DNA from 3 places in the Pseudovibrio sp. W64 genome. Region 2 is predicted to be linked to each of the others. Evidence: riboswitches for the same ligand, from Rfam matches in the RefSeq annotation. Region 2 holds a riboswitch; each other region holds the start of a gene.
What was found. A riboswitch is a leader RNA that binds a small molecule or an ion and turns the genes downstream of it on or off. The one in region 2 is predicted to bind thiamine pyrophosphate.

Region 1 (4,184 bases), on a different contig from region 2:
CTCAATGGTTGTCGCCCGTGGCCCACCACCAAGTGTCAGAGCAACAGCAAAGCTTGTCAGGCAGATAGCAAAGATCACAGCCAGTGCACCGGGTAAAATGCGCGCGAGCATGGGGAGTTCGATCAGTCGAAACAGAGCTTTTCCATCACACCCCAGCTGTGCAGCAAGGCGAAAACGCTCTGAAGGGATTTCTTGCCACCCTTGTAAAATCAATCGGGTTGCAAGCGGAAGGTTGAAGAAAACATGAGCCAGCACAACACCGTGGAGGCCATAAATGCGAATGGGTGAAGCACCAAAATAAACAAGCACATCAGATATCCAGCCCGCACGGCCAAACACCTGTAGTAACCCAAGAATGGCAACGATAACTGGTAGAATGAAGGGGGCACCGAGCAGTGCAATGAGCAAACTGCGGCCCGGAAACCGCCGTCGCGCCAGGGCGCGCGCAACCGGCACTGCCAACGCAACACTGATCACAGCAGAAAGCACGGCCTGCGTGAGCGTAAACTTGAGAGCGGCCCAATCGGAAGAGGAAAAGCCGTGACCCGCTTCGGCTCGCAAGGCAACCGCGGCCAACGTGCCAAGTATGAGTGCCGCGACAAGAAATGCCGCGGCAACACCGGGAAGCGAACTTACTGGCTGAGCGCTTCTAGCCATTCCGGCAGAGCCTCACGTCTTGCAGCAGCAGCTTCTTCAGGCTTAAAGAACAAAGCTTTTTCAGGCACCTGCAGAGTGTCGAACCCAGCAGGTAAACCACCTTTTGGTGTCACAGCTGGATACATCCAGTTGGTTGTTGGAATGATTGTCTGGAAAGCATCTGAAACCATGAAGTTCAGGAACTTGTCTGCCAACTCTGGCTGATCAGTCCCGGCAAGCTTTGCCGCTACTTCAACCTGCATGTAATGGCCTTCTTCAAACGCGGCAGTGGTTTTGCTGTTATCTTCCTCGGCAATCAGGTGGTAAGCCGGAGACGTGGTGTAACTGAGCACCATGTCCGCTTCCCCATCAAGGAATAGACCGTAGGCTTCTGACCAACCTTTTGTAACCGTCACGATGTTATCGGAAAGATCCGCCCAAACATCAGCAGCTTCGTCTCCGTAAGCCGCTTTCACCCAAAGCAACAACCCGAGGCCGGGTGTAGAGGAGCGTGGATCCTGAATAAGGATCTTGGCATCACTCTTCGCAAGCTCGCGGAAGTTGGTTGGTACGGTTTCGCCAGCCTTGTGTACGAAGGCAAAGTAGCCCCAGTCGTACGGCACAAAGGTTTCGTCAGCCCACTCCATTGGCAGTGTATATTGGGCTTCAACAGAGTGTGGTGCAAACAGGCCAGTTTTCTTGGCAGTCTCTACCAGATTGGTGTCCAGACCCAGCACCACATCGGCATCTGAGTTTTTACCTTCAAGACGAATGCGGGAAAGCAGTGCTGCGCCATCTTCGACGCCAACAAGTTTCAGGTCACACTCGCATACAGCCTCAAACGCTTCTTCCACTTTTGGGCCTGGGCCCCAGTCAGAAACGAAGCTGTCGTATGTGTAAACTGTCAGTTGAGGCTTCTCAGCAGCCATCGCTGATGTTGCAGTGAGTAATCCCGCAGCAATTAACAGATGTTTCAAGTCATCCTCCATTGCGGCGAGAGGGCAAGGATGGGTGAAACCGGTACCCTTCCCTCCGCCGGTTCTAGCCGGTTCAGGTTCAACGGGTTCGCCACTAAAGCATCTCAGCACGACAAATACGCGCACCCCGAGGTCAAGCGGTTCTTAACCGGAAAAACACAGAAGCGCAACTGGATATAGCTGGGATGGAGAGGGCACCTGTAGGGAGTTGCAAGAAGAAGCCCGGGCAGTTCCCTGCCCGGACTGGTCGCATTTATTAGGCTGTCAGGTCGAAGCGGTCGGCGTTCATGACCTTGGTCCATGTTGCCACGAAGTCGCGAACGAACTTTTCGTGGTTGTCATCCTGAGCATACACTTCAGCATAAGCGCGCAGGACTGAATTGGAGCCAAACACAAGGTCAGCACTGGTTGCAGTCCACTTAGGCTTGCCAGATTTGCGGTCGCGGATCTCATAGGTGCCATCTTTGAGTGGATGCCAGCTGTTGTCCATATCGGTCAGGTTGACGAAGAAGTCCGTTGTCAGCTGACCTTCGCGGTCCGTGAAGACACCATGCTTTGAACCGCCATAATTGGCACCAAGAACGCGCAGGCCACCAACAAGTGCAGTCATTTCCCAGCCAGTGAGACGGAGGAGCTGAGCACGATCCAGCATCATCTCTTCCGGGCTAACAGCGTACTCTTGCTTCTGCCAGTTACGGAAGCCATCAGAAATAGGCTCCAATACAGAGAAGGATGTCGCGTCTGTCATCGCATCTGTTGCATCACCGCGACCAGAAGCAAATGGAACTTCCACGTTGAAACCAGCTGCCTTGATGGCATTTTCTACACCAACGTTGCCTGCCAGCACGATCACATCTGCGACTGAGGCTCCTGCCTGCGCTGCAATTGGTTCAAGCACAGCCAGAACTTTGGCAAGCCGGTCTGGCTCATTGCCAACCCAATCCTTTTGAGGAGCAAGGCGGATACGAGCACCGTTGGCACCACCGCGCATATCAGAACCGCGATAAGTTCGTGCGCTGTCCCAGGCGGTTTTGATCAGGTCTTCATTGCTCAAACCACTTGCCGCAATTTTTGCTTTCAGCGCAGTAACATCATAGTTGGTGTTGCCTGCTGGAACAGGATCCTGCCAGATAAGGTCTTCTTTCGGCACATCCGGGCCAAGATAATTGGCTCTCGGTCCCATATCGCGGTGGGTCAGCTTGAACCATGCACGCGCAAACGTATCTCTGAAGTACTCAGGATCTGCGATGAATTTCTGACAGTACTCATTGTAGATCGGGTCAACCTTCATCGCCATGTCCGCATCCGTCATGATCGGATTGTGACGAACAGACGGGTCTGTTGGATCAACAGGTTTGTCTTCTTCCTTGATGGACACCGGTTCCCATTGCCATGCGCCGGCAGGAGATTTTACCTGCTCCCATTCATGGCCGAACAGCATATCGAAAAAGCCCATATCGAATGTGGTTGGGTGTGTGGTCCACGCACCTTCAATGCCAGAAGTAAAGGCATTCGTTGCTTTGCCATCCTGTCCGGGGTTAGACCAGCCAAATCCCTGCTCTTCAAGACCAGCGGCTTCCGGTGCGACACCGATGTTATCGACGGCACCGCGTCCATGGGTCTTACCAACGGTGTGACCACCGCACGTCAGCGCAGCAGTTTCCTCGTCATTCATTGCCATACGAGCAAAGGTTTCGCGGATCTGATCGGCTGTTTTTTGCGGACCGGGAACGCCATTTACGCCTTCCGGGTTCACGTAGATCAAACCCATATGGGTTGCTGCAAGCGGGTTTTCGAGCGTTGAAGGGTCATCCAGATCGTCATAGCGCTCTTCACTGCGTGCAAGCCATTCTTTCTCAGATCCCCAATAGGTGTCGATCTCTGGACCCCAGATATCCTCACGGCCAAACCCGAAACCAAAGGTTTTCAGACCCATGGAGTCATAGGCGATAGTGCCTGCGAGAATAATCAGATCAGCCCAGGAGAGAGTGTTACCGTACTTTTTCTTGATAGGCCAAAGCAAACGGCGGGCTTTATCAAGGCTTGCGTTATCAGGCCAGGAGTTAAGCGGAGCAAAGCGGATGTTGCCGGAACCGCCGCCACCGCGACCATCTGCAAGACGATAAGAGCCAGCTGTGTGCCACGAAAGGCGGATCATAAGGCCACCATAATGGCCCCAATCCGCTGGCCACCAGTCCTGACTGTCGGTCATGAGCGCATGAACGTCTGCCTTCACCGCTTCAAAGTCGAGTGATTTGACAGCATCATGATAATTGAATCCTGGGTCCATCGGGTTGGTACGCGCACCATGTTGATGGAGGATGTCGAGATTCAAAGCATCAGGCCACCATCGGGTAACCGGCTTATCCATCGATGTATTCGCGCCATGTACCACCGGACAAACACCGGCTGTCTTGACATCGTTACCGTGCATTGCTGTCTCCACTATCTAATTTGGCTCTTGCTGGTTTTGACGTAGCGTTTACCTTAAGCGGTGAGACGAAACGATGCATCCAGCAAATTCTAGACTGAATATAGGTCGCCAAACACATTAAGTGAAATTGCATCTTC
Region 2 (4,184 bases):
GTCAATCCCAGCGTGCTTCTTCTTCGCGGCGTACAAAGACGACCTGACGTCCATCAGGCAGCAACTGGCTGATTTGATCTGGGCCGCCGTGTTCATCAAACTCAACTAATCCAATGCCACTTGCATTCAGCAAGCGTCGACCATGATGCGTGCCCACAGGTTTGCGCGGAATAACCTTCATGCCGCGCCGTCTGGTGAGCCAGTTCAAGGGAGAGCGAGGCGCATAGAGCCAGCGGTTCAGATGGTCGAGTTTATCAAGCAGTTTGGCCGGGAACTCGTTTTTGATGCCACTGCTGCAGATTTGCCAGATGTCAGGCCCACGAGAATGTCCGCGTAACTCGACATCGTAAACAAAGGAATAGTGCACATCACCAGAAAGGATCGTAAAACGATCTGGCGTTTTGCGGTGGCGGAACACGTTCAAAATGCCATCTGCCGTTCCCGGATGTGCCATCCAGTATTCCGCATCCACCATGAGCGGCTTGCCCATGAACGTGAGCAGCTTCTGCAGCGTTTCGATCAGCTTTACGCCGAAGATCGGAGCTGCTGAGACGAGTAGCACGGCGTCTTTTCCGCGCAGAGATCGTTGTAAATCTGTGACCGCTTCCCAGTCCAGAAGACCCGAGGGTAGATACCCTGCCCGCTCTGATCTCCATCGGCGTGTGCGCGTATCCAACACCAGCAGTGGTGGGTCTAGTTCCCAGTGATAGTCCCAGTTTTCAAAGGCGAAGAGATGCTCCAGAAACTCATCGTAGCTATTTGTGCCGGGCACCGTGACAGCTTGCGTCATCGCTTCAAGTGTTCCACCTGAGAACGCTTCAGGTCGGTTGCCCCACCCCTGATTGAGCATATAGGCACACAAGGCATTGCCAATGATCCGTCGGGAGAACGGATGGCCGTAGGCGGTCTCTTCCCAATCACGGTTGAGGTTCCAGTCATCAGTGACATCGTGGTCATCAAAGATCATCGCAACCGGAAGATGGGCAAACAGGCGGCGCACCTGGCTGAGACCCGCAACAAACTCCTTCAGGATTTTCTGTTCGCTCTCATAGAGCGCTGCTTCTTCTGGTGTCAGTCCTTCGGGTGCATCTGTCTCAACCAGATCCCATAGCGCTGGTGACCAGACAAGGAGGTACATTGCCAAGAATTCAGCAAGTGTGATCAGATGGTTATGGGCGTGATCAGCAGTGAAGATCGGTTTTTCTACGCCACCGAACAAGACAAGCCAGAGCTTTCGGTTCTTTTCCAGACTTGGGAGAAACTTTTCGCGGCGGTAGTAGGTGTCGCCGTGTTGGTAGAAATCTGATGCCTTTGCAGGCACTTTGCTTTCCAAGCCTGCCAGCTGTTCCTCAGTGATGCCGAGTTTTTCGATGAGCCCATGGATAGCTCGCAGCATGGGGCCAGCAACATCATCTGAGTAAATCTGATCGCCACTCATCACGAGGGCAGCTGGCCATTTTTCCTTATCAACTTTGGTGCCCTTCTCAGCTCTGATGTGCTTTGCCAGAAACTGATCGGCTGCGACCAGACCATCGCCGGATTCGTGATGTGGTTTGCGGCAGGACCCGTGCAGGAGCGAGGAAACTTTTGAGCTTAGCAGAAAGCCGGGAAGCTCCTGATTTTCATAGCAGAGATCAGGCGCCCATACGGAATGATCCTGCCAACCAGCCTCCTCGTCATCCTCCATACGCAGAGTGAGGCGATAGCTGATCCAAGTATCATGCGGTAAAGGGCTTTGGAGAGGTAGATCGATCAGGAGGTAGTGGAGATGTACCCCTGCTGAGATCAGGTTTACCTCAGTTTGCGCTTTCGTCAGCTCGTAGGTTTGCGGTTCACCACCTTGTGGGAGCAAATCCAGTTTCACATCTGCTGGAGCGCGCACTGCGAGCCAGAATGTTAAACGTGAGGTTTCCAGTCGACGCAAGATCGGGCCAGCTAAAACGGATGGGAGAGAATAGTTTTCAAGCATTCGTTGATATTATTTTTCGCGATATCCAGATGTGAAATTCTTAGATGAGAGATAGGAACGCAAACCGCAAAATCCAATAAGTGTCAGCGACTCCCCTCTCATAAAATCCAACTTACAAAAGATTTCTGAACCTCGCCTGAACCGAACCTGCCTTGACACTAGTTCATAATCGTTCTAGCAAAATCATGTATGCAGGGGAGTCTCACCAAGGAGACTGAGAGGCTGACAGAGCGCAAGCTCGGCGACGCGACCCTTAGAACCTGACCCAGTTGATACTGGCGTAGGAAGCACGGGTCGCGGGGCCTGTTTGAAGGGCCAGTGTAACAACCGCGATCTTAGCAGCAGAAGTTCTTTCTGCCGTTTCCCAGCCAAAACTCATCTGGTGTCTTTTTCGAGTTATGAACTTGAGGAGCACCATTATGACGACGCCGAACCCATCCATCACCACAGGCGCTTTGCCAGCAGCGCGCAAAATCTATGTTCGTGGCAGCTTGCACGAAGACGTGCTTGTGCCCATGCGCGAAATCAGCGTTCACCCGACAGCAGGTGAACCACCGCTGCCAGTCTATGATAGTTCCGGCCCATACACAGACCCAACGGCAACAACGAATATTTCTGAAGGTTTGCCTGCTCTACGGCGCAAGTGGATTGAGGTGCGCGGTGACACTGAGGAGTATGATGGCCGCGAGATTAAACCTGAAGACAATGGTTTTGTGAAAGGCGACCGGCTTGTTCCTGAGTTTCCGGTGAAGCCTCGCCCCTTGCGCGGAAAGGACGGTAAAGCCGTCACCCAGCTGGCTTATGCCCGCGCTGGCATTATCACACCGGAGATGGAGTTTATCGCCATCCGCGAAAACCAGTTGCGGGAAGCGGTTGCAGAAGAGCGGTGTGGCAATGACTGGGGTGCGAGCATTCCAGATTATGTAACACCAGAGTTTGTACGTGATGAAGTGGCAGCTGGCCGCGCGATCATTCCGTCGAACATCAACCACCCTGAGAGTGAGCCGATGATCATCGGGCGGAACTTTCTGGTCAAGATCAACGCCAATATGGGTACATCTGCTGTTACCTCCTCCATGGAAGAGGAAGTCGACAAGATGGTGTGGTCGATCCGCTGGGGCGCTGACACGGTGATGGATCTGTCTACCGGTCGTAACATTCACAACACCCGTGAATGGATCATCCGCAACAGTCCTGTACCGATTGGGACCGTCCCGCTTTATCAGGCACTTGAGAAGGTGAATGGAGTTGCGGAAGATCTGACTTGGGAAATCTTCCGCGACACGTTGATTGAGCAGGCAGAGCAAGGGGTTGATTACTTCACCATCCATGCTGGCGTGCGCCTTCACATGGTGCCGATGACCGTTAATCGCGTGACGGGGATTGTCTCCCGTGGCGGTTCCATCATGGCGAAGTGGTGTCTGCATCATCACAAAGACAGCTTCCTCTATGAGCACTTTGACGAGATCTGCGATATTTGCCGCCAGTACGATGTGGCGTTTTCTCTTGGTGATGGATTGCGTCCGGGTTCCATTGCAGATGCAAATGATGAAGCCCAGTTTGCCGAGTTGGAGACGCTTGGGGAGCTGACCAAGATTGCATGGGCCAAGGATTGTCAGGTGATGATTGAAGGCCCGGGTCATGTGGCCATGCACAAGATCAAAGAGAACATGGATAAGCAGCTGGAATGCTGCCATGAAGCACCGTTTTACACGCTTGGCCCTCTCACCACGGATATCGCGCCCGGATATGATCACATCACCTCCGGCATCGGTGCTGCGATGATCGGGTGGTTTGGCTGCGCCATGCTTTGCTATGTGACACCGAAAGAGCATTTAGGGTTGCCGGACCGGGATGATGTGAAAACCGGTGTGATTACCTATAAGATTGCAGCTCACGCCGCTGATCTTGCGAAAGGATTGCCGGGTGCCCAGCGCCGGGATGATGCCTTGTCCCGTGCACGCTTTGAATTCCGTTGGGAGGATCAGTTCAACCTTTCTCTCGATCCGGATACTGCGCGAGAGTTCCACGATGAAACGTTGCCGAAAGATGCGCATAAAGTGGCTCATTTCTGTTCTATGTGCGGACCGAAGTTCTGCTCTATGCGGATCTCCCATGACATCCGCGCGGAAGCGCAGAAGGAAGGCATGGAGGCTATGGCGGCCAAGTTCCGGGAAGGCGGTAAACTGTATCTGCCACTTGAAGGAACAGAGCA
Region 3 (4,184 bases), on a different contig from region 2:
ATATCCAGCACCTCAACACTGGTTTCCTTCAATGCTGCAAGAACCTCTTCCGGGAATTCGCGAATCTCTACCCCATGCTCTTCCTGCAGCACCTTAAGGCTCGCTGCATTCTGCGCATTGGCCTCAGAAAGCGCCAAGTCAGCTTCCACACGGCAAGCCTCTTCAACCACCGCCTGAAGCTCAGCTGGCAAACCTTCCAAAGCAACCGCATTCACAATTGCCTCACCGGTGCCGTTTGGCTTATTAAAGCCCGGACCGTAGTAGTATTTGACCAGTTTATGGAAGCCCAGCGCACTGTCTGTCCATGGACCGAGAAACTCTACACCATCCACCACACGCGTTTGCAGACTGGTGAAAATCTCGGAAGCTGGAATGTTGACCGGAGTAACACCAAGCTTGCGCATGATTTCACCACCAAGACCTACCATGCGCAGTTTGCGCCCTTTCAGGTCATCCAGCGTCTCAACAGGCTCACGATACCAGCCCGCCATGGTAGGGCCAGCATTACCAGCCATAAACGGCTTCACACCAAACGGCGCATAAAGCTCATCCCAAAGTTCCTGTCCACCCATCTGGTCCACCCAGGCAGTGTGCTCCTGAGGCAGCAGACCGAAAGGAACAGTCGTAAAAAACACCGAACCCGGCATCTTGCCAGCCCAGTACAAAGCAACTGAATGGCCCATCTGTGCAGTGCCGCTTGAAACAGCGTCAAACACCTCAAAAGCCGGAACCAGCTCACCTGCAGCAAACAGGCGCACACGCATCCGACCATTACTCATAATGTTGATGCGATCACAAATGCGTTGCGCAGACATGCCTGGGCCCGGCAGGTTCTTGGGCCAGCTGGTCACCATGCGCCATTCGATCACCGGATCAGCATCCTGAGCCAGTGCAGGTGCAGCAAGTGCAGCGCTACCGGCAACCGCCCCAGCAGTTAGCCCCAGCGCCTGACGGCGGGTCAGATTGTTTTCTTTGTTCTTGGTCATTATCTCCGCCTTTTATTCAGACCAGAATTCATGGAAATGGTGCACAGGCCCATGTCCCTCGCCTACGTCAAGCGTATCCGCAGCTTTAATCGCCTGACTAATATATTCTTTCGCTTCGCCAATGGCATCTTGCAGCGCCAACCCCTTGGCCAGTTCCGCCGCAATCGCAGAAGACAGGGTACAGCCAGTCCCATGTGTATTCTGCGTTTTATGTCTTGGCGCCGTATACCACCTCTCCACATCACGGGAGAGGAAGAGATCATCACAGGTATCATCAGATCCGTGTCCGCCTTTCAGCAGAACCCCGTTAGCACCCATGTCCAGCAGCAGTAACGCTTGTCTGTGCATGTCTTCACGGGATTCAGCTACCGGCTGGTCCAGCAAAAAGGCCGCTTCCTGCATGTTCGGCGTAATCAACGCCGCCATGGGAAACAGCTTCTGCTTCAGGACCGAAACGGCGGAGTTTTGCAACAAAACATCACCAGAAGTTGCAACCATCACCGGATCAAGGATGACGCGCTTAACATTATATTCCGCCAGCTTTGTGGCAATAACAGCGATAATCTCTGGCTGTGAAAGCATGCCGATTTTCACGGCATCCACCTTCAGGTCAGAAAAAACAGCATCCATCTGCTCTGCCACAAATGCTGGCGGCACATCATGAATACCTGTCACACCTTTGGTATTTTGGGCCGTCAGTGCAGTGATGACACTAGCCCCATAGACCCCACGAGCCGAAAAGGCCTTCAGGTCTGCTTGAATTCCGGCACCACCACCGGAATCCGACCCTGCAATTGTGACTGCAATCGCACTCATTAGGCCAATACCCCACCTTTATTATTCATTGTTTCGAGCTTGAGACGCTCGTTGAACTGGTCAGCCTTCAAGCCATAAAGGGTATCGATGAAAGCTGGAGTGAAGCTTCCCGGTCCGTTCGCCTGCTCTGCGGCAATCTCGCCGCATACACCATAGACAGCAAGCGCAGCAAGCACGGCAAGTTCCTTATCTGGCTCGGTAGCGGCAAAACCAGCCAGCACACCGCCCAGCGCACAGCCAATGCCAGTCACCTTGTCCATATAAGCATGCCCATTGCCCACGGTATAGGTCGTCTCCCGGCCAAACACAGCGTCTTCAATACCGGTGCGCACAATCAGTGCGTTCTCGGTGACAGCTCCACTCAGCCCAGCGCTCTCAGTCATGTTTGCTTTAAGGATCGAAACATTCTCTTTCAGAATATCTTTCGCAAACTCCATGCGAATGTCTGACCGATCTACTTTAACCGGGTCCAGAACCACGGGCATAGATTTTTTGGCAGCCCCTTCAAGCCCAAGCCGAATACCATGTCGCCTCTTTCCATCCAGCGTACCAAGATTGAGGAGCAACCCGTCAACACTCTCGACAAATGCAGGAATTTCATCATGGGCCGCTGTCATGGAAGGCACAATGTTACAAGCCAACATGATGTTCGCGGTAAGGCTCTGCGCAACAGAGTTCGTCAGGCAATGAACCCGAACACCACGCTCACGCACGCTCTCAAAGACTTCCCAGAGATTTTCACTTGTGTAGGACATTTGTTTTCGCTCCCCTATAGATTACGGCGGGAACGATTACCTTGGTACTCATCCCAATTCCCTCCGCCGGCACAATCCGGATCAGGTTCTAGGAGTTGGCTTTGCGCCTCTCAGCCCGTCAGTCACTTCCGAGCACCCCCATTGGTTAGAATTTTTTGCTAGCAAACAAGAGAGCGAACTGCAAGCGGAAACGAGAGGCAGCGACAAAAGGCAACTGGGGGTAGATTTCGCATAAAAAACGCAAAAGCTTGCAAAAAAACGCAGCTTCAACGCAAAATGCTCACAAAACAACGCAAACTCAAATTTGAGCGCATCCCTGAAAGACAAATCAGCCTTTCGGGACAGAAGGATAGCAGATTTATGATTCCGTTCTTTGTACAGATCAAATGCCAGCTCGGAAAAACCTATCAGGTTGCCAACGCCATCGCAGACGCGGAAGTCGCCTCCGAGATCTACTCCACCTCCGGGGATTTCGACCTGCTGGCCAAGTTCTACATCGATGATAACGAAGACATCGGACACTTCGTTGCAAACAAAGTTCAGGTCTTCGAAGGCATCCAGGACACCAGAACCATCATCACTTTCAAAGCGTTCTGATACCTACGAAAACAGGCGGGACACCAGCCCGCCTGCACAATCTTATTTCAAGCTTTACGATCTTGATAGCTTAACTCTGAGCGTCCTGAATAGCGCTCCAGACAGCAACCGGCGTCGCGGGCATATCTATATGCTCAACACCTGCATTCTTGCGCAGTGCATACTGCACAGCATTCATCACCGCCGGCGCCGCTCCAATAGAACCAGCCTCACCAGCCCCTTTGATGCCCATCGCATTTGTCGTGGAAGGAACATTGCTCGTCGAGAAGTCGAAATTCGGCAAATCATCAGCACGTGCAACATGATAGTCCATGAAGGACGCTGACAGCAGCTGCCCGGTTTCATCATAAACCGTGTTCTCACAAAGCGCCTGCGAGATCGCCTGCCCCGCACCACCATGCACCTGACCAGCCAAAAGCATCGGATTCACCGTCACGCCAAAATCATCCACGATCACATAACTGACCACGTCCGTCTTGCCCGTTTCCGGATCAATCTCCACCTCACACACATGCGTGCCATTGGGATAAGTACATTCATCCTGCATGACTTTTTCCGCTGCATTCAAGGTCTCCGGTTGCGAACCAGCCACATCAACAAGGCTGACTTGCTGGTCGGTACCAACCACGCGCACCTGCCCGTCTTCCAACGTCAGATCCCCAACACCAACCTCAAGCTTTTCACTGGCGATCTCTTTGATCTTCTTAACCAGCGTTTCAGAAGCCGCTTTCACAGATGGCATTCCAATCGGAATGGACCGCGATCCACCGGTACCACCGCCAGTCGCAACACGGTCCGTATCTCCCTGAACCATCTCAACCTGGTCAAGCTGCAAACCAAGATGTTCTGCAATGACTTGGCCATAAGCGGTGGCGTGCCCCTGACCGTTGCTCTGCGTTCCAATCAGCAAAGTAACGCTGCCGTTCGTGTTCAGCTCAAGCTTAGCTTCCTCACCACCGGCAAAGGCACAGGCCTCCACATAGGTCGATAGCCCAACACCGCGATACAAACCTTTTGCCTTGCTCTCCGC

Region 1: another riboswitch for thiamine pyrophosphate. It lies ahead of thiB (thiamine ABC transporter substrate binding subunit); the one in region 2 lies ahead of thiC (phosphomethylpyrimidine synthase ThiC).
Region 3: another riboswitch for thiamine pyrophosphate. It lies ahead of PsW64_RS09435 (hydroxyethylthiazole kinase); the one in region 2 lies ahead of thiC (phosphomethylpyrimidine synthase ThiC).

The regions. Positions count from the first base shown of each region.
Region 1 covers NZ_LMCI01000038.1:446,393-450,576, reverse strand. The annotation lists gene PsW64_RS18605 (thiamine/thiamine pyrophosphate ABC transporter permease ThiP) at 1-657, opposite strand, end outside; gene thiB (thiamine ABC transporter substrate binding subunit) at 633-1,625, opposite strand; TPP riboswitch at 1,647-1,753, opposite strand; gene katG (catalase/peroxidase HPI) at 1,870-4,047, opposite strand.
Region 2 covers NZ_LMCI01000047.1:18,985-23,168, reverse strand. The annotation lists gene PsW64_RS25745 (hypothetical protein) at 2-1,969, opposite strand; TPP riboswitch at 2,153-2,273, shown strand; gene thiC (phosphomethylpyrimidine synthase ThiC) at 2,389-4,184, shown strand, end outside.
Region 3 covers NZ_LMCI01000018.1:136,424-140,607, reverse strand. The annotation lists gene PsW64_RS09445 (TRAP transporter substrate-binding protein) at 1-986, opposite strand, end outside; gene thiD (bifunctional hydroxymethylpyrimidine kinase/phosphomethylpyrimidine kinase) at 999-1,802, opposite strand; gene PsW64_RS09435 (hydroxyethylthiazole kinase) at 1,802-2,557, opposite strand; TPP riboswitch at 2,599-2,707, opposite strand; gene PsW64_RS09430 (Lrp/AsnC ligand binding domain-containing protein) at 2,918-3,154, shown strand; gene PsW64_RS09425 (xanthine dehydrogenase family protein molybdopterin-binding subunit) at 3,225-4,184, opposite strand, start outside.